DNA from 2 places in the Streptosporangium sp. H16 genome. Region 1 is predicted to be linked to the other one. Evidence: riboswitches for the same ligand, from Rfam matches in the RefSeq annotation. Region 1 holds a riboswitch; the other holds the start of a gene.

Region 1 (9,057 bases):
CCACCGGCTTCGGGCTCGGCGCCGACGAGATGGCCTGGTTCGTCGCGCAGTACGGCGGTGACCCGGCCGACCCCCGGCTGGCTCCGGCCCGGCTGGCCGACAAGTCCGGCCTGGCTCCGGCGACGGTGATCGTCGCCGAGTGCGACCCCCTCTGCGACGAGGGCGAACAGTACGCCGCCCAGCTCGCCGCGGCCGGGGTGCCGGTCGAGGTCAGGAGATACGAGGGGGCCATCCACGGTTTCTTCGGCCTGCCGGGCTTCTTCGACCAGGCGACCGAGGCACGCGAGTACGCCGCGGCCCGTCTCGCGGAGGCCTTCCGGTAGCCGGCTCTTTCCGGCCGGCCGATATCCGTCCGGCGAGCGGAGCCTTCGCGCGGGGTGTCTCCCGCGGGGCGGGGTCCGTGCCGGACATCCGCCGGAGACGCCGCCCGGACCCGTACGGCAGCGGCCGCCCCGAGGCGGTGGCGCCGTCAGAAGCGCCCGGTCAGAAGCGCCCGTGCAGGGCGGCCAGGCCGGGCTCGAAGACCTGGCCGACGACGAACCTCCGCACCTTCGCCGCGTCGCCGGTCTCGAAGGTGGCCGACCACTCGACGAACGCCCTCCCGCTGTCGGTGACGGGGGCGACCCGGTAGAGCGCCCGGTAGTCACGGACCGGCAGCGGGCTCTCCAGGATCTCGTACGTCGCCGAGCGCGAGGCGTCGTCGAGGGTGAGCAGCCGCTCCCTGAAGACTCCGCCGGGGCCCTCCAGTCTGCGCACCGCGCCCGGCCGGGAGCGCTCGCCGTCCTCGATCTCGCAGCCGGTGATCCCCGGCAGCCACTCCGCCAGGTTGCCGAAATCCCTCAGGTACTCCCACACCTCGTCGGCGGAGGCGTTGATCACCGTGCTGGCGTACGCGGACATCGGCTACTCCTCGTGCTGGCCTGTCGCCGAGGGTGATGCCCGCGCGCGCCGCCGGGTAATCAGGGCCAACGGGTGATCGGGTCAGAAGCTCCTGGGCAGCCCGAGCACCTGAGTGGCCAGGTAGTTGAGCAGGAGCTCCTCGGTGACGGGGGCGACCTTGCCGATGCGGGCGTCGGCCAGCAGGCGGGCCACCGGGTACTCCAGCGAGTAGGCCATGCCGCCGTGCGTCTGGAAGGCGTGGTCCGCCGCCTCCCACGCGGCCTGCGAGGCGGTCAGCTTGGCGATGTTGGCCTCGGTGCCGCAGGGCAGCTGCCTGTCGAACAGCCAGGCGGCCTTGTAGAGCATCAGCCTGGCCAGTTCGATCTTCGCCTTGACCTGGGCGAGGGGGAAGGCGATGGCCTGGTTGGCGCCGATCGGGCGGCCGAAGACCTCGCGCTCCTTGGCGTACTGCACGGCCACCCGCAGCGCCACCTCGGCGCCGCCGAGCGCGGAGGCGGCCAGCAGGACGCGCTCGGGGTTGAGGATGTCCCACAGCACCAGCGCGCCCTGGTCGACCTCGCCGACCACGTTCCTCTCCGGGACCCGGAGGTCGTCGAGGAAGACCATGTTGGACGGTGTGGTGTTGGCGCCCAGCTTCGGGATCGGCCGGAAGGACAGCTGCCCGGCGGCGACCGCCTCGGGGACGTTCACCAGCAGGACGGTCAGGCCGTTGGAGCGGGGTTTGGCCTCGGCGGCCGGGATGGTCCGGGTGACCAGGAGCATCCAGGTGGCGCGCTGCACGCCGGTGATCCAGATCTTCTGGCCGTTGACGACGAACTCCGCGCCGTCGCGGCGGGCGAAGGTGGAGATGCCCAGGGCGTTGGACCCGGCGTCGGGCTCGGTCAGCGCGAAGCAGGTCTCCAGCTCGCCGGTGGCCAGCTTGGGCAGCAGCTCGTCGCGCTGCCACCGGCTGCCGTGCCTGGACAGGGTCATCGCGCCGAACCCGGGGGTGAGCACGTAGGTGAACGCCGAGCCGCCGGCCGAGCCTGAGGCCGACAGGGTCTCGGTGGCCACGGCCAGCTCCAGCAGGCCCTGGCCGCCGCCGCCGTACTCCTCGGGCACGGCCAGGCCGAGCCAGCCGCCCTTGGCCAGGTCCTGCCAGACCTCCTCGGGCCAGCGTTTCTCGCTCTCGCACCGCTGCCAGTAGTCCAGGTCGTAGCGGGCGCAGATGTCGCCGATGCCGCGTTGCACGGCGAGGGCACTCTCGGGGAGGGTGAAGTCCACGATGATCAACTCCATTCTGGCTGCGGGCGCAATCGTAGAACGTAGTTCGGTATCTTCGTGGCGTCCCGGCCCCCGGCCCGCGGGATCAGGCCTCCCGGGCGGGATCCAGCCGCGGCCTGCGCGCGTGGTAGACGAAGGCCGGCGGCACGTTGCCCCACACCGTCCGGCCCGTGACGACCTCCTCGAATGTGTCGACCAGGCGCCTCCTGAAGCGCCGCGCCGGAGGAAGGCGCTTGGCGAAGCTGTAGGCGAAGGTGGTGAAGGCCGTGTGCGGGCCCATGATCCCGGTGACCGCGCCCAGCAGGCGGGCCTGGGTCTCCTCGGAGAAGGCGGCCCAGGGGAGCCCGCTCACGATCGCGTCGGCCTGGGGCAGGCCGCGCTCCTGGAGCAGCTGGGGCAGCCGTACCGCGTCGTCGACCACGACGTCCACGCCCGGGTTCCTGGCGGCGAGGAACTCGGCCAGCTTCGGGTTGATCTCGACGGCGATGTGGTGCCCCCGGCCGCCCAGCCGGCGCTGGATCTCCGCCGTGAACGCGCCCGTGCCGGGGCCGAGCTCGACGATCACCGGGTCGCCCCGGTGCGGGACCGGCGAGGCCACCGTCTCGGCGAGCCGCCGCGAGCTCGGCGCCACCGCTCCGACGGTGCCCGGCGAGCGGATCCACTGCCCCAGGAAGAGCGTGGTGTCATTGGTCATGGTTTGAAGGGTAGAGGGTACGGAAGCGCGGGCAGTACGCCCCCTGGTCGATCTTGGCGGCTCAGAGACCCTCCACGGGCAGGTAGACCCGGCCGCCCTCGCGGGAGAACTCCTCCGACTTCTCCCGCATCCCGGCCTCCAGGGCCTCGGCGCCGGTCAGGCCTCGCTCCTCGGCGAACCTGCGCACGTCATGGCTGATCCTCATCGAGCAGAACTTCGGACCGCACATCGAGCAGAAGTGCGCGGTCTTGGCCGGGGCGGCGGGCAGCGTCTCGTCGTGGAAGGACCTGGCGGTCTCGGGGTCCAGGGAGAGGGCGAACTGGTCCTCCCAGCGGAACTCGAACCGGGCGTCGGACAGCGCGTCGTCCCATGCCTGCGCGCCCGGGTGGCCCTTGGCGAGGTCGGCCGCGTGCGCCGCGATCTTGTAGGTGATCACGCCGGTCTTCACGTCGTCCCTGTCCGGCAGGCCCAGGTGCTCCTTGGGCGTGACGTAGCAGAGCATCGCCGTGCCGTACCAGCCGATCATCGCCGCGCCGATGGCCGAGGTGATGTGGTCGTAGCCGGGCGCGATGTCGGTCGTCAGCGGGCCGAGGGTGTAGAACGGGGCGTCGGCGCAGAGCTCGCGCTGCAGGTCGACGTTCTCCTTGATCTTGTGCATGGGGACGTGGCCGGGCCCCTCGACCATCACCTGGACGTCGTGCGCGTGCGCGATCCTCGTGAGCTCGCCCAGCGTCCTGAGCTCGGCGAACTGGGCCTCGTCGTTGGCGTCGGAGATCGATCCGGGGCGCAGGCCGTCGCCCAGCGAGAACGCCACGTCGTAGCGGGCCAGGATCTCGCAGATGTCGGCGAAGTGCTCGTAGAGGAAGCTCTCGCGGTGGTGCGCCAGGCACCAGGCCGCCATGATCGAGCCGCCCCGGGAGACGATCCCGGTCCTGCGCCGCGCGGTCAGCGGCACATGGGCCAGGCGCACCCCCGCGTGAACGGTGAAGTAGTCCACGCCCTGCTCGCACTGCTCGATCAGGGTGTCGCGGTAGATCTCCCACGACAGGCGGGCCGCGTCGCCGCCCGCCTTCTCCAGCGCCTGGTAGAGCGGGACGGTCCCGATCGGCACCGGGGAGTTGCGGATGATCCACTCGCGGGTGGTGTGGATGTTGCGCCCGGTGGACAGGTCCATCACCGTGTCGGCGCCCCACCGGATCGCCCACGTCATCTTGTCCACCTCCTCCTCGATGGTGGAGGTGACGGCCGAGTTGCCGATGTTGGCGTTGATCTTCACGAGGAAGTTGCGGCCGATGATCATCGGCTCGCTCTCGGGGTGGTTGACGTTGGCCGGGATGATCGCCCGCCCCGCGGCCACCTCGGCGCGGACGAACTCCGGCGTCACGCCCTCGCGGACCGCGACGAACTCCATCTCCCTGGTGACCAGGCCGCGGCGGGCGTAGGCGAGCTGGGTGACCGGCGCCCCCGCCGCGCGCAGCGGCCGGTCGCCGCCGCCGGTGAAGACCGCGTCGAGGGAGCGCAGGTCGCGGGCCCAGGCGTCGCGGTCGCGGTAGCCGTCGTCGCCGGGGGCGCCGGGCCGGCCGCCGTACCGGACCGTGTCGCCCCGCTCCAGGATCCACTCCTCGCGCGGGCGTGGCAGGCCGCGGGTGACGTCGGTGGTCACGGACGGGTCCGTGTAGGGGCCCGAGGTGTCGTACAGCGTGACCGCGGTCCCGTCGGTCAGGCGCACCTCGCGCATGGGGACGCGCAGGTCGCCCTGGTAGATCTTGGAGCTGGAAATACGCGCGTCGATCATCGCGCAAACTCCCTTCGCCGGCATTACCCGGAGCAGGTTCTGGCGGTCGGCGGCTGTCTCGGCCGTCCTCTCAGCCCGGTTCTCCGGGCTCCCGCGTTGGTCGAACGGAACGATAACGCGTATCCCCCGCGCCCACCATCCACCCGGCCGCATCCGACGCAGTAGTGTCACCATCAGGTACGGGGAGGGAGATCAGCCGGTGAATCCGGAAGCATCGGGGGCCGAGGACCGAATCTGGACGGTTCCCAACGCGTTGAGCCTGGCCAGGCTTCTGGGGGTACCGGTTTTCCTGTGGCTGGTGCTGGGCCCGAAGGCCGACGGCTGGGCCGTCGCCCTGCTGATGCTGGCGGGGTTCTCCGACTGGCTCGACGGCAAGATCGCCCGTGCCTGGAACCAGACCAGCAGGCTCGGCCGCCTGCTCGACCCGCTGGCCGACCGGCTCTACATCCTGGCCACCCTGTTCGGCCTCGCCATGCGCGAGATCATCCCCTGGTGGCTGGCGCTGGCCATCCCGCTGCGCGACGTGATGCTGCTGGGCATCCCGATCATCCTGCGCCGCCTCGGGTACGGTCCCGCGCTGCCCGTGCACTTCCTCGGCAAGGCCGCCACGGCCAACCTGCTCTACGCCTTCCCACTGCTCTTCCTGGCCCACCATCCCTCCTGGTACGGCGAGGTGGCGGGGATCGTCGGCTGGTCCCTGGCCATCTGGGGCACCGGCCTGTACTGGTGGTCCGGGGTGCTGTATTGGGTACAGGTGCGTCAGCTGACAAGCGAGGCCAAACGCCTTAAGAGGTGATCTGTGAAGGCCGTCGTCATGGCGGGCGGGGAGGGGACACGGCTCCGGCCGATGACCGCGAACCAGCCCAAACCTCTTCTACCCGTGATCAACCGGCCGATCATGGAGCATGTGCTTCGCCTGCTGAAACGGCACGGCTTCACCGAGACGGTGGTCACCGTGCAGTTCCTGGCCGCCCTGGTCCGCAACTACTTCGGCGACGGCGACGAGCTCGGCATGAGCCTGTACTACGCCACCGAGGACACGCCGCTCGGCACCGCGGGCAGCGTGAAGAACGCCGCCGACCGGCTCCGCGACGACCGCTTCCTGGTCATCTCCGGCGACGCGCTGACCGACATCGACCTGACCGACATGATCCGCTTCCACCGCGAGAACGGCGCGATGGTCACGATCGGGCTCAAGCGCGTCCCCAACCCGCTGGAGTTCGGCATCGTCATCGTCGACGACCAGGGCAGGGTGGAGCGCTTCCTGGAGAAGCCGACCTGGGGCCAGGTCTTCTCCGACACCGCCAACACCGGCATCTACGTGATGGAGCCCGAGGTCCTCGACGAGATCGCGGCAGGGGAGTCCGTCGACTGGTCGGGCGACGTGTTCCCCAGGCTGCTGGAGCGCGGCGCCCCGCTGTACGGCTACGTGGCCGACGGCTACTGGGAGGACGTCGGCACCCACGAGAGCTACCTCAAGGCCCAGGCCGACGTCCTGTCCGGCCGGGTCAAGGTCGACATCGACGCCTTCGAGGTCTCGCCGGGCGTCTGGGTCGCCGAGGGGGCCTCGGTCGACGCCGACGCAGTCCTCAAGGGCCCCCTCTACGTCGGCGACTACGCCAAGATCGAGGCGGGCGCCGAGCTGCGCGAGTACACCGTGCTGGGCAGCAACGCGGTGGTCAGGGAGGGGGCCTTCCTGCACCGCGCGGTCGTCCACGACAACGTCTACGTCGGGCCCAGCGCCCACCTGCGCGGCTGCGTGATCGGCAAGAACACCGACCTGATGACCGGCGCCAGGGTCGAGGAGGGCGCCGTCGTCGGCGACGAGTGCATCATCGAGGCCGAGGCGTACATCTCCTCCGGCGTCAAGATCTACCCGTTCAAGACCATCGAGGCCGGGGCGGTGATCAACAACAGCGTCATCTGGGAGCCGCGCGCCCAGCGCAACCTGTTCGGCCCCCGGGGGGTCTCGGGGCTGGTCAACGTCGAGATCACCCCCGAGCTGTGCGTACGGCTGGCCAGCGCCTACGCCACCACCCTGAAGAAGGGCGCCTCGGTCATCACCTCCCGCGACTCCTCCCGCGCCGCGCGGGCGCTGAAGCGGGCCGTGATCAGCGCCCTGAACGCCAGCGCGATCAACGTGCTCGACCTGGAGGCGTCCCCACTCCCGGTGGCCCGCTTCCACACCGCCAGGGAGAACGCCGTCGGCGGCATCGCGCTGCGCACCACCCCCGGCGACCCGCAGAGCGTCGACATCGTCTTCATGGACGAGCACGGCGCGGACCTGTCCCCGGCGGCCCAGCGCAAGCTGGACCGGGTCTTCTCCCGGCAGGAGTTCCGCCGCGCCTTCCCCGGGGAGATCGCCGAGCTGAGCTTCCCCGCCCGGGCGGTGGAGGACTACACGCACGAGCTGCTGCGCCTGGTCGACATCAGCGGGGTGCGCGACGCCGACATGAAGGTCGTGGTCGACTGCGCCGGAGGCACCTCCTCGCTGGTGCTGCCCAGCCTGCTGGGCCGCGTCGGGGTGGACGTGCTGACCGTCAACAACCGGCTGGACGACGCCTCGCCCACCGAGACCCTCGCCGAGCGCCGCCGCGACCTGCAGCGCCTGGCGGAGCTCGTCAGCTCCTCCAGGGCGGCCTTCGGGGTGCGTTTCGACCCGGTGGGGGAGCGGGTCGCGCTGGTGGACGAGAAGGGCCAGCTGATCAGCGAGGAGCGCGCCCTGCTGGTGGTGCTCGACCTGGTCGCCGCCGAGCGGCGCGGCGGCAGGGTGGCGCTGCCGGTCACCACCACCCGGGTGGCCGAGCAGGTCTGCAGGTTCCACGGCGTCCAGGCCGAGTGGACCTCCACCGCGATCGACGCGCTCACCGCCGCGGCCAGGGGGCCAGAGATGATCTTCGCGGCCGACGGGCGCGGCGGTTTCATCGTGCCCGAGTTCGGCCCCACGGTGGACGGCCTGGCGGTGTTCCTGCGCCTGCTGGGCCTGGTCGCCAGGACCCGGCTCTCGCTCAGCCAGATCGACGCCAGGATCCCCGAGGCCAAGCTGCTGCGCCGGACCGTGCCGACCCCGTGGGCCGCCAAGGGCGCGGTGATGCGCTCGGTCATCGAGGCCGCCGAGCACTACCGCATCGACACCACTGACGGGGTGCGGGTCGTCGCCGAGGACGGCAGCTGGACCCTGGTGCTGCCCGACCCGACGGAGGCGGTCACCCACCTGTGGGCCGAGGGGTTCGACGTCGACTCCGCGCAGACCCTGATCGAGCACTGGGCGCGGGTGGTCGAGGAGGCCGCGGGCGGCTGACGGGACCAGGCCCCGGCGGGCGCGCCGAAGGCGCGGGAGGGCGCCCGGACGGGGGCCGCGGGCCGAGCGGTTGCCACAAACACAGCGCGGCGCCATGGACCGGGGACAGTGCCCCACTGTAACTTTGTCACCGACCGTACCCGCGGTTCAGCGTCAACCTTGACCTTCGCGCCTCATCACTGTATGTTGCGGCATTCGCAGTCCGAGAAAACACTTGAGAAGCGAAGAAGCGAGGCGCGCATCACTGAGCACCGTTGCCGCGTCTTCGCGGTAGGAGGCCGAGCCGATCGATGCCGAGCGTCTACTGCACGCAGTGCGGTCATGCCAATCCTGAGGATGCCCGTTTCTGTTCACGATGCGGGTCGCCGCTTACCAAAGCCGAGACCCCCGGAGACAGCACATCGACGATCTCCCTCTCCGGGATCGAGGCATACGAGGCGGAGACAGGTGAGACGCTTCTCGCCGAACGGCAGGCCGTCGAGCAGTTGCCCCCGGGCACCGCGCTGCTGGTCGCGATGCGCGGCCCCAACGCCGGCAGCCGGTTCCTGCTCGACAGCGACCTGACCACCGTGGGCCGTCACCCCGAGAGCGACATCTTCCTCGACGACATCACGGTCTCGCGCCGCCACGTGGAGTTCTACCGGCGCGGCGGCGGGGTCTTCACCGTCCGTGACGTCGGCAGCCTGAACGGCACGTACGTGAACCGCGAGCGCATCGAGGAGGTCCCGCTGTACGGCGGGGACGAGGTGCAGATCGGCAAGTTCCGCCTCGTCTTCCTCACCCGCGGCGCCGCTGGAGGATGATGAGCTCGCAGGCCGCTCGTGCGCACATGAGCATCGGGGAGGTGCTCGCTCTCCTGCAGGGCGAGTTCCCCGATGTCAGCATCTCCAAGATTCGTTTCCTGGAGGGCGAGGGGCTGATCGAGCCGGAGCGCAGTCCCTCCGGATACCGCAAGTTCACCTACGCCGACGTCGAGCGGCTCCGTTACATCCTCAGCGAGCAGCGTGACCGCTACCTGCCGCTGCGCGTCATCAAGGATCATCTGGAGGCGGCCGACCGCGAGGAGCGCCCGGCCGCCAGGCCGCGCGCGGTCCCCGACGACGC
Region 2 (9,057 bases), on a different contig from region 1:
GGACGCCATTCCGCGGGAAAACTTTCACACCTGGTAAGGGCGTCATCCCGCGGGAAAGCCTTCACGCCTGATAAGGGCGTCATCCCGCGAGAAAGCCTTCACGCCTGATAACGACGTCGCCCCACCGGAGAGGTACCCGGTCCCGTCCCGCTTCACGACATTTGAAGCGGGACGAAACCCGGAAAGAGGGTTATCCGCATTCCCTGAGAGCGGGTTCGGGAGTGGAAACGTGGCCGTTACCTACCGTGTCGACCGCCGTGACCACCGCCCATACCGTGGTGATGTCCCCCTCGTGCCTGACGCCCCAATTGGAGGCCAGATACTCGACGATTCCTAGGCCTCGCCCTCCCAGGGAGGAGAGCGTCGGGCGTCCCGCCCGCGGTTCGGTGGCCGCGCCACCGTCACTCACAGCGACCTCGACATGCTCTTCGGTCCAGCGCCATGACACTCTGATCTGTCCTGACGGCAACGGGTGGGCGTGACGCAGCGCGTTGCTCAGCAGTTCGCTGACCACGAGCACCGCGTCGTCGATAGCGGTCTCGTACACACCTCGTTCCTGCAGGTCAGAGCAGAGGCGCTGGCGTGCGACAGCGACGCTGGACGGTGCATACGGCAACAGAACGACGCTCGACGCACTCACCTCCCCGTATGCCTGTTCCCCCCTGAGGAACTCACCCCAGTACGACCGAAATGCCCCGTTAGATAGTCGTGGAAACCGGGCGTCAATTACAGCTTGTGCACATTCGACAATAGATCAGCGCATCCGTTACCGACTCGTTACTGGTTCGGCGTGTCGATCAGGTAAGGGCGCCCGGCGTGTCGGCGATACGAAGGGCCAGCCTCATCCGGGTGCCGCCGGAGGGACGCGGATGCGCCGAGACCTCCCCGCCCTGCGCCCGCGCGAGGCTCCGCACGATGTAGAGGCCGAGGCCGACCCCGCCGAACCTGCGGCGGTCGCCGCTGTCGGCCTGGACGAAGCGCTCGAAGACGCGCTCCCTGCTGGCATGGGCGATACCGACGCCCTCGTCGTCCACCACCAGCACCACCCGGTCGCCGTCCACCCAGGCCTCGACCCTGATCAGGCCACCGTCCGGCGAGTACTTGAAGGCGTTCTCCAGCAGCTGGGCCAGCAGGATGTCGGTGGCCAGCGCGTCACCGGAGACCGGGGGCAGATCGTCGGGGACGTCGACCTCGACCCGGTGCAGGTCCGACAGGATCGGCAGACCCAGCGTGGCGGCCCGGACCAGCTCGGCCAGGTCGAAGCTCTCGATCCTGAGCGTGAGCTCGCCGGCGCCCGCGCGCGAGCCCAGCAGCAGGTGGTCCATGAGCTGGCCCAGCGAGCGGGCCCGCTCGGCGATGGTGTGCACGGCGGCACGTCGCTCGGCCTCGGCCATGCTGTCCCAGCGACTGTCGAGCGTGCTGGCGAAACCGCGGACCACGGTGATCGGCGTGCGGAGCTCGTGGCTGGTGGTGGCGAGGAAGAGGTCCTTGGCCTCCTCCAGCTCCTTCGCGCGGGTGACGTCGCGGAAGTCGACCACGATCTCGCCCGTCTCCACGATCTCCGCGCAGAGCACGTCCAGCCAGGTGCCCGAGGGCAGCTGGATGCTGAGCTTGTCCCCCGGGCCCGGCAGTTGAAAGGGCGGCGGCCCGCCGATCACCTCGGCCGCGTGGAAGCCGGTCAGCTCGCTGGCGGCCGGGTTCCACTGGACCACCCGGCCCGTGTCGTCGAGGACCGCGATGCCGTCGGCGCTGGCGTCGAACACCGCCCGCTCGTGGGCGCGCTGCCGCACGGCCTCCTGGTAGGCCATGGCGTTTCCCACGGCGATGCCCGCGTGACCCGCGAGGAGCTCCAGCAGCTCCAGCTCCAGGTGGCCCGCCTTGCGCTTGGCGAACAGCGCGTACAGCGCGCCGTACGACCGCCCGCCCATGGCCGCGAGGCCGAGCGCGATGGTGTGCAGGCCGGGCAGCCGCGACCAGATCAACCGGTCCAGCCGGTCCTGGTCGCCGGTCTCCAGCAGGACGGTCCTGCCCTCGCGCAGCAGTTTGCCGACCAGGCTGGTGCGGAGGTCGGCGGTCGAGTCGCGCAGCGAGTCGGGAAGGTTGTGGCAGGCCACGAGGCGGAGCCGGTCGCCCTCGATCATCACGAACCCGCCCGCGTCGGCTCCGGTCAGGTCGGCGAGGCTCGCCGCGATCCGGTCGAGCACGGCGGGCAGCTCCAGCTCGGCGTTGATGTCGGCGACCACGTCGGTGAGCCTGCGGACGAGCTGCGCCCGGCGGGCGTTGCGGTCGTTGGCGGTCTCGTCGTCCTGGGCCAGGTGGTAGACGCTCACGTAGCCGAGGAGGGCGCCGTCCGGCGCGGACAGCGCGGCGGTGTCGACCCGCACGTCGAGCAGGCTGCCGTCGCGGCGGAACCGCTTGGTCCTCAGCGAGACCTGGCCGCCGGTGCGGACCTTCTCCAGGACCGCGTTGTGCTCGGCCGTCAGCTCCTCGGGGACCACCGGCACCCGGCGGCCGACCATCTCGTCGGCCGACCAGCCGAACAGGCGCTCGGCGGCGGGATTCCAGGCGAGGACCGTCTGCTCGCGATCGATGGCGACGATCGCGTTGGGCGCCGCGGCGACGACCTCACGGCCGATGCCCCCGTCACTGTCGGCCCTGTAGTCCACCACACACCCATAGTGCCGTCTCAACCGGTCTGATCTTGGCACTTTCGTCCCGCACGTGTTGCCACTGGCCGGGCGATCCGTCCGATACTCTGCGGTCACCACACACCTGGATACGAAAGGGTGGGGCCATGTCATCCGGCGACATCGATGCATTGCTACGGGTGACCTCGCCCGACTACGTCGGCACGAGCCATCCCGACATCGCGTTCGGCACGCTCGACGGCCCGCTGGGGCGTCTGACCCTCGCCGTGACGAGCAGGGGTGTGGTGGCCTGCAGCTACGAGGACGAGAACGTCGTCTTCGAGCGGATCAGCAGGGAGGTCGGCACGTTCATCGGGCCGGACGCCCGGCGGCTCGACCCGGTGCGCCGGGAGCTGGACGCCTACTTCTCCGCCAGGCTCCGCGCCTTCACGACGCCGGTCGACCTGCGCCTGGCCACCCAGTTCTCCAGGACCGTGCTGCAGATGATGCTCGCGGTGCCGTACGGGACGGTGACGACCTACCTCGAGATCGCCGAGCGGATCGGCAGGCCGCGCGCGCTGCGGGCGGTCGGCAACGCGCTGGGCAGCAACCCGGTGTGCGTCATCGTGCCGTGCCACCGGGTGGTCGAGAGCGAGGCCGTCCTCGGCGGATACGCCGGAGGCTCGGCCGCCAAGGAACGACTGCTGCGCATCGAGTCCGCCGCCGTGCTCCGCGGGCCCGGCGGCGGCGCGTAGCCCGCCTTCCCCAGGACCCCCGGGACTCCCAGTGCCCCCTGGGACCGCCCACGACCGCCTCCACGACCCGAAACCGCCGGAGCCGTACGGCGGCGCGGTCAGGAGCGGCGCCGGAGCGCGCCGAGCCCCAGGGTGACGAGACCCGCGACGAGGAACGCGCCGACGGACGCGCTCATCCACGGCTGCGGGACGAAGCCGAGCGCGTCGCGGGCACCGTTCCAGAACGAGGTCCACCACGCGACCTCCGGGGCGGCCGGCAGCGCGGCGAGCATCCACCAGGTCACGAAGCCCAGCACCCACGGGAGCACCATGAGCGGGCGCGAGGGCGCGGTCTCCGAGGTGTCCCAGCGCCTGGCGCCGCCGAGCAGGAAGTAGTCCGCGGCGAGCACCGCGAACATCGGCACGAAGACCGCCCCGATGAGGCCGAGGAAGCCGGTGTAGGTCTCGGCGTTGACGAAGATCGCGAGCAGGGTGACCAGCACGCCGATGGCCACGGAGATGATCCGGCGGTCCAGCCTGGGCAGCAGGTTCTGCAGCGACATCGCGGTGGAGTAGACGTTCACGAACGACTGGTCGGTCTCGCGCAGCACCAGGATGCCGAAGAACAGCGGGCCGAGTGCCGCGGCCACGAAGGGGTCCCAGACCTGGTTCGGGTCGTTGCCGACCAGCGCGAGCGCCGCGATGCCGAGGACCAGGCAGGCCACCTGGGCGATCGTGTAACCGCCGACGACCCCGGTGAAGGCGGCCCTGCCGGAGCGGGAGAAGCGGGCGAAGTCCGCCGCGACCGGTACCCACGAGACCGACAGCGCGATCACGTAGTCGACCGACGGTGCGAACGCCTCCCAGGATCCGCCGCCGATCGCCGGTCCCCGCTGGAACAGGGCGACCATGAACCAGATCATCGAGATCACCACGCCGGCGGTGACGTACCTGCGGAGCAGGCGGACCGCTCCCAGCGGCCGGATGGTCAGCGCGGTGGTGATCACCCCCGCGACGACCACCCAGACCGCGTAGGGCACCTCGACGCCGAAGGATCCGGCGATGGCCTGGGCGCCCTGGGCGATGACCCACAGCTCGAAGGCTCCCCAGCCCAGCATCTGGACGATGTTCAGCACAGTCGGCAGGTAGGAGAGCCTCGCCCCGAACAGCCCGCGCAGCAGGACCATCGCCGGAGCGCCGGTCCGCTGCCCGGGAATCGCGGCCAGGCCGACCATCGCGGTACCGATGACGCTGCCCACGACGGCGGCCAGGATCGCGGCCATGAAGCTCAGCGGCCGGTCGCCGAGCGGATTGATCAGCGCGATCGCGCCGGAGAACCCGAGCAGGCTGACACCCAGGTTGGCCCAGAGCGCACCCTGGTCGAGCACGCCGAGGGCCTTGGGAGGAGCCTCGCCGAGCGTGAGGGGCGCCTCGGCCGCCCCGGAGTCCCCGGAATCGCCGGAACCCTTGGAATCGACGGCGGCAGACGTCATCACGCACACTCCCTACGCCGGCATTACCCGGACAGGTTCATGCGGTCGGCGGCGCGTCGGAGGTCGATGAGACCCTCTGCGTGTTCCGCCCTCTCAGCCCGGTTACGCCCGAGCTCCCGCGGTAGACATTCGCCCTGATTATGCCATTCATTCCTTTCTTGGCAAGAGTCTCGGCGGAGGCTCCCCCCTCACGTCTCGGCGAGGGCTCCCCCTCGCACGGTTCAGGCGGCTCAGGCGGCTCAGGCGACGAAGGGGTCCTGGCCGCTCTCGGCGATCATCGGACGCCCCGCGCCGTCCCAGGACCGCATGCCGCCGCCGACGTTGATCGCGTCCCAGCCGACGTGGTTGAGCCAGGCGGTGGCGTTCGCGGAACGGCCGCCGACCCGGCAGATCACGTAGACGGGCGCGCCCTTGGGCACCTCGTCGACCCGGGACTGCAGCTCACCCAGGGGGATGTGGACGGCGCCGGGCGCGTGCCCGGCACGCCACTCGTCGTTCTCGCGCACGTCGAGCAGGAACGCGTCATCCGGCACGGCCTGCGCCTCGACCTCAGGAACACTCATACGCCCATTGTTCCAACTCCTCCACCGGATGGGGCGCAAAGCCACGTGGATGCCCTCATCCGGACCTTCGATTTCCCCTGATAGCAGGCCAATTCGGTACGTCCAGCCCTACCAGATCACCCGACCCGCGGCGGCAGCCGGGCGAACGGGCGGACGGGCGGACGGGGTCAGGGCACGTCCCAGAAGGCGAGTTCGTGAGCCATTCCCTCGGCGAACAGCTGTCCGGCCCTGCCCGGGTCCGGCGCCGCCTCGTCGATCATCACCGCGATGCGCCCGGTCAGCTCGGCGAAGGCCGGGTGGGCGTAGGTGTCGACCCAGGCGCGGTAGCGGGGTTCGGCAGGCGGATTCTCCGCCAGGGCGCGGCCGAGCGTGGAGTAACCCCACATGCAGGGGTATAGCGCGGCCAGGCCGTCGGCGTAGACGGCCGCGGAGTCGAGCAGGAAGGAGGTGTACGCCGCGCAGGCCGGGCCCTTCCTCGCCCCGCCGAGGTCGGCGCCGAACTCGGCCGACAGCGACCGGTGCAGGCTCAGCTCCTCGTGGAAGGTGACGTGCGCCAGGTCCACCAGGTCGCCCAGATGCCCGTCCGGGGCCTGCCAGGCGAGTCTCGAGAAGACGCGGACGTAGTCGAGCAGGAACAGGTAATCCTGCTCCAGCCACGACCGGAACACCGGCTCGGGCAGATCTCCCCGCGCGATGCCCGCCACCGTCGGATGGGCGAGCTGCGCCTCGACGAGCGGGCGGCCGATGACGTGGAGTTCCTCAGAAACGCTCATGGGTCGGAGATTGTGTCAGGTCAGGGCGGCGGCGCCGAAGGAGACGCTGAAGCGCTTGCACCAGATGGTGACGGACTTCAGGCTGTCGAGGTCGGCCCCGGCGGGAATGGCGTAGTTGGCGTTGCCCTTGTTGCCCTTCAGGTCGCCGAGTTCGAGGTGCTTGCCGTCGTCCAGGTTGAACCATCCCGCGTTGCCCTTCTTGACGGGCTGGTCACTGAGCCAGACCCGCAGGTCCGGGCCGTCGGAGGTGTTCAGGTCCTCGATTCGCAGGACCCGGCTCCCGTCGGACAGCTCCAGTACCCTCGCCCTGCCCTCGGTCTCGTGCTCGTGGGAGATGAACGTGCCCGTGGCGATGACCTTCGGCTCCTGATCCTGGGCGGTCTCGGTGGCCCTGGCGGGCTCGGCCGGCTCGGCCGGCTCGCCCTGCCCGGTGGCCTCCGGCCCGGGGGACGCGGCCGCGACGGGCAGCGCCTCGTTCACCTCGACGGTGGTGAACAGGCGCCATGGCTGGAACAGGTACAGCGCGACACCGAGCGCGACGGCGCCCAGCGCCAGGACACCCCACGTGACGGGGTGCCGGAGCAGCCTCTTGACCCTCATCTGGACTCCCATCGCATACCTCCGGCGTGGAGACCCCTGGCCTCCGGTTACGGCGAGGAAGTCGAGACGTCCCTCCGGCCTCGGTGCCGAGGCTATCCGCGATACCGCCCTAGATCGATTACGGAGTGCTTACGGCCGCGAAGCGCCCGCGACGTAGTGTCGGACGATGACGACGATCGCTGAGGAAGTGCTCCTGCTCGCGTACGACGAGGAGCAGGGCAGACAACTCATCGGCTCCTCGGAGCTGGACGCCGCGCTCGGCGGCGCGTTGCTGGCGGAACTGGCCGTCGGCGGCCGGATCGACCTCGCGGACAAGAAGGTCGCCGTTCTCGACGCGACCCCGGTCGGGGACGAGGAGCTCGACACGGCGCTGGCCAGGATCGCGGCGGAGTCCAGGGCGCGCAAGCCCGAGTGGTGGGTGCAGAGGCTCCACTCCGGCAAGCTTCGCGCCCGCCTGCTGGCGCGCCTGGCGGAGCGGGGCGTGCTGGACGAGGAGCGGCGCAAGGTCCTGGGGATCTTCCCGAGCACCCGCTACCCCGAGCGCGACCCCGGCGTCGAGCTGGCGATCCGCGAGCGGGTCCAGAGCGTGCTGTCCGGCGCCACCCCCGACGAGCGGGCCGCGGTGCTGATCGCGATCCTGCACGCGGCCAAGATCGACCGTAAGGCGTTCCCCGGCGCGAGCAAGGAACGGATCAAGGAGATCACCGAGGGCGAGTGGGCCGGCAAGGCGGTCTCCCAGACCATCGCCGCCGTCAATGCCGCCGTCATGGCGGCCGTGATAGCGGGGGTCGTCGTCAGCGCCGGCAGCTGAGGTCCGCCGGCCCTCGCCGGGCGGGCACTGTCACGAAGGTGCTCCGCCCGGCGAGGACGTCCTATCCCGTGCCCGCCCCGCCTCCGCGTCGTCTCCGCGTCATCTCCGTGTCGCTTCGGGGAGACGACCGGGGGCGGGAGGGCCGGAGGAAAGTGCCGTGGACGGGAACCGCCGGGCAGGCGCCCCGGCCCTGGGGCCGGGGCGGGACGTCACTTGCCGAGGGCGTCTTCGGGCACGGGCTTGTCCTGGGCCAGGGCCTCGAACATGCGCAGGGCCTTCTCCCGGTCCCACTTCACGACGGACTGGCCGTCGATGGTGGGCAGGGAGCCGATGGGCACGACCGTGGTGACCGGGTTGCCGCCCATGGCGAGGCCGAGGGAGAGCAGGTCGAAGGCGCCGGTCTCCTCGCCGACGGACACCGAGTCGGCCGCGCTCAGCGCGAGCGGGACGGATGTGAAGGGGTTGATCAGGACGCCGGGGCTGGCCGCCTTCTTCACCACCGCGGAGAAGAACTGGCGCTGGCGCTGGGTCCTGTCGAGGTCGGGGATCGCGCCGGTGGCGCGGGTGCGGACGTAGCCGAGGGCCGTCCCCCCGTCCATCGTCTGCAGGCCCTTCTTCAGGTTGATCCCGGCCTTGGGGTCCTTGATCGCCTGCTTGACGTTGATCTCGACCCCGCCGATGGCGTCCACGATCCCCACGAAGCCGCCGAAGCCGATCTCCATGTAGTGGTCGAGACGCAGCCCGGTGACCTGCTCCACGGTCTTGGGAAGCAGTTGCTGGCCGCCCTGGAAGGCATAGGCGGCGTTGAGCTTGTTGCTGCCGTGACCGTCGATCGGCACGTACGAGTCGCGCGGGAGGCTGACCAGGGTCGGGCGGCCGTCGCCTTCGGGGATGTGCAGCAGCATCATCGTGTCGGTCCTGCGGCCCACGGCCTTGCCCGTGGCGAGCTTCCTGCGCTGGGCCGCGGTCAGGCCGGCGCGGCTGTCGGAGCCGACCAGCAGCCAGTTGGTGCCGGGGGTGTCGGCGGGACGGCCCTCGTAGTCGGTGAGCGCCTCGATCTTGGTCAGCCGCGAGTTGATCACGAAATATCCGCCGACGGCCAGGACGAGCAGCACGACGACCAGCCCGGCGAGGATCCGCACGATGAGCCTGCCGGGACGCTTCGGCCGCCAGCCGGGCATGCGCGACGCGCTCCCGCCTCCTCGGCCGCCGGAGTCCCCGGGCGGGGCCGGGGGCGCGTTCAGCGGCTTGACCGGGCCGGAACCCGACCTGGCCTTGCCGTACACCCGCCCGCCCCGGGGCGGCGGCACCTCGCGCGACGTCTCCTCCCGCACGGGTGCCTCCCGCCGCGAGGAGGCCGACTGCCGGACGGGCGTCCCCGGACCGCCAGGCGAGGGGTAGGCGGGCTGCCCGGCCGCTCTCGGCGGCACGGGCCCCGGCGTGGGCGATCGCAGCG

The links. A riboswitch is a leader RNA that binds a small molecule or an ion and turns the genes downstream of it on or off. The one in region 1 is predicted to bind thiamine pyrophosphate.
Region 2: it holds a riboswitch for thiamine pyrophosphate, as region 1 does, so the genes downstream of both, ACTOQ2_RS19700 (purine-cytosine permease family protein) here and thiC (phosphomethylpyrimidine synthase ThiC) in region 1, are expected to answer to the same signal.

The regions. Positions count from the first base shown of each region.
Region 1 is NZ_JBPXMD010000033.1:26,181-35,237, forward strand. Features, by position in the region: gene ACTOQ2_RS35850 (alpha/beta hydrolase) at 1-323, shown strand, start outside; gene ACTOQ2_RS35855 (SRPBCC family protein) at 484-900, opposite strand; gene ACTOQ2_RS35860 (acyl-CoA dehydrogenase family protein) at 982-2,163, opposite strand; gene ACTOQ2_RS35865 (class I SAM-dependent methyltransferase) at 2,249-2,857, opposite strand; gene thiC (phosphomethylpyrimidine synthase ThiC) at 2,919-4,652, opposite strand; TPP riboswitch at 4,645-4,757, opposite strand; gene ACTOQ2_RS35875 (CDP-alcohol phosphatidyltransferase family protein) at 4,852-5,448, shown strand; gene ACTOQ2_RS35880 (sugar phosphate nucleotidyltransferase) at 5,452-7,953, shown strand; gene ACTOQ2_RS35885 (FHA domain-containing protein) at 8,244-8,756, shown strand; gene ftsR (transcriptional regulator FtsR) at 8,783-9,057, shown strand, end outside.
Region 2 is NZ_JBPXMD010000011.1:26,248-35,304, forward strand. Features, by position in the region: gene ACTOQ2_RS19685 (ATP-binding protein) at 191-640, opposite strand; gene ACTOQ2_RS19690 (PAS domain S-box protein) at 798-2,669, opposite strand; gene ACTOQ2_RS19695 (methylated-DNA--[protein]-cysteine S-methyltransferase) at 2,795-3,382, shown strand; gene ACTOQ2_RS19700 (purine-cytosine permease family protein) at 3,481-4,854, opposite strand; TPP riboswitch at 4,846-4,984, opposite strand; gene ACTOQ2_RS19705 (rhodanese-like domain-containing protein) at 5,094-5,417, opposite strand; gene ACTOQ2_RS19710 (TenA family protein) at 5,585-6,190, opposite strand; gene ACTOQ2_RS19715 (DM13 domain-containing protein) at 6,206-6,790, opposite strand; gene ACTOQ2_RS19720 (GOLPH3/VPS74 family protein) at 6,957-7,601, shown strand; gene ACTOQ2_RS19725 (LCP family protein) at 7,811-8,935, opposite strand.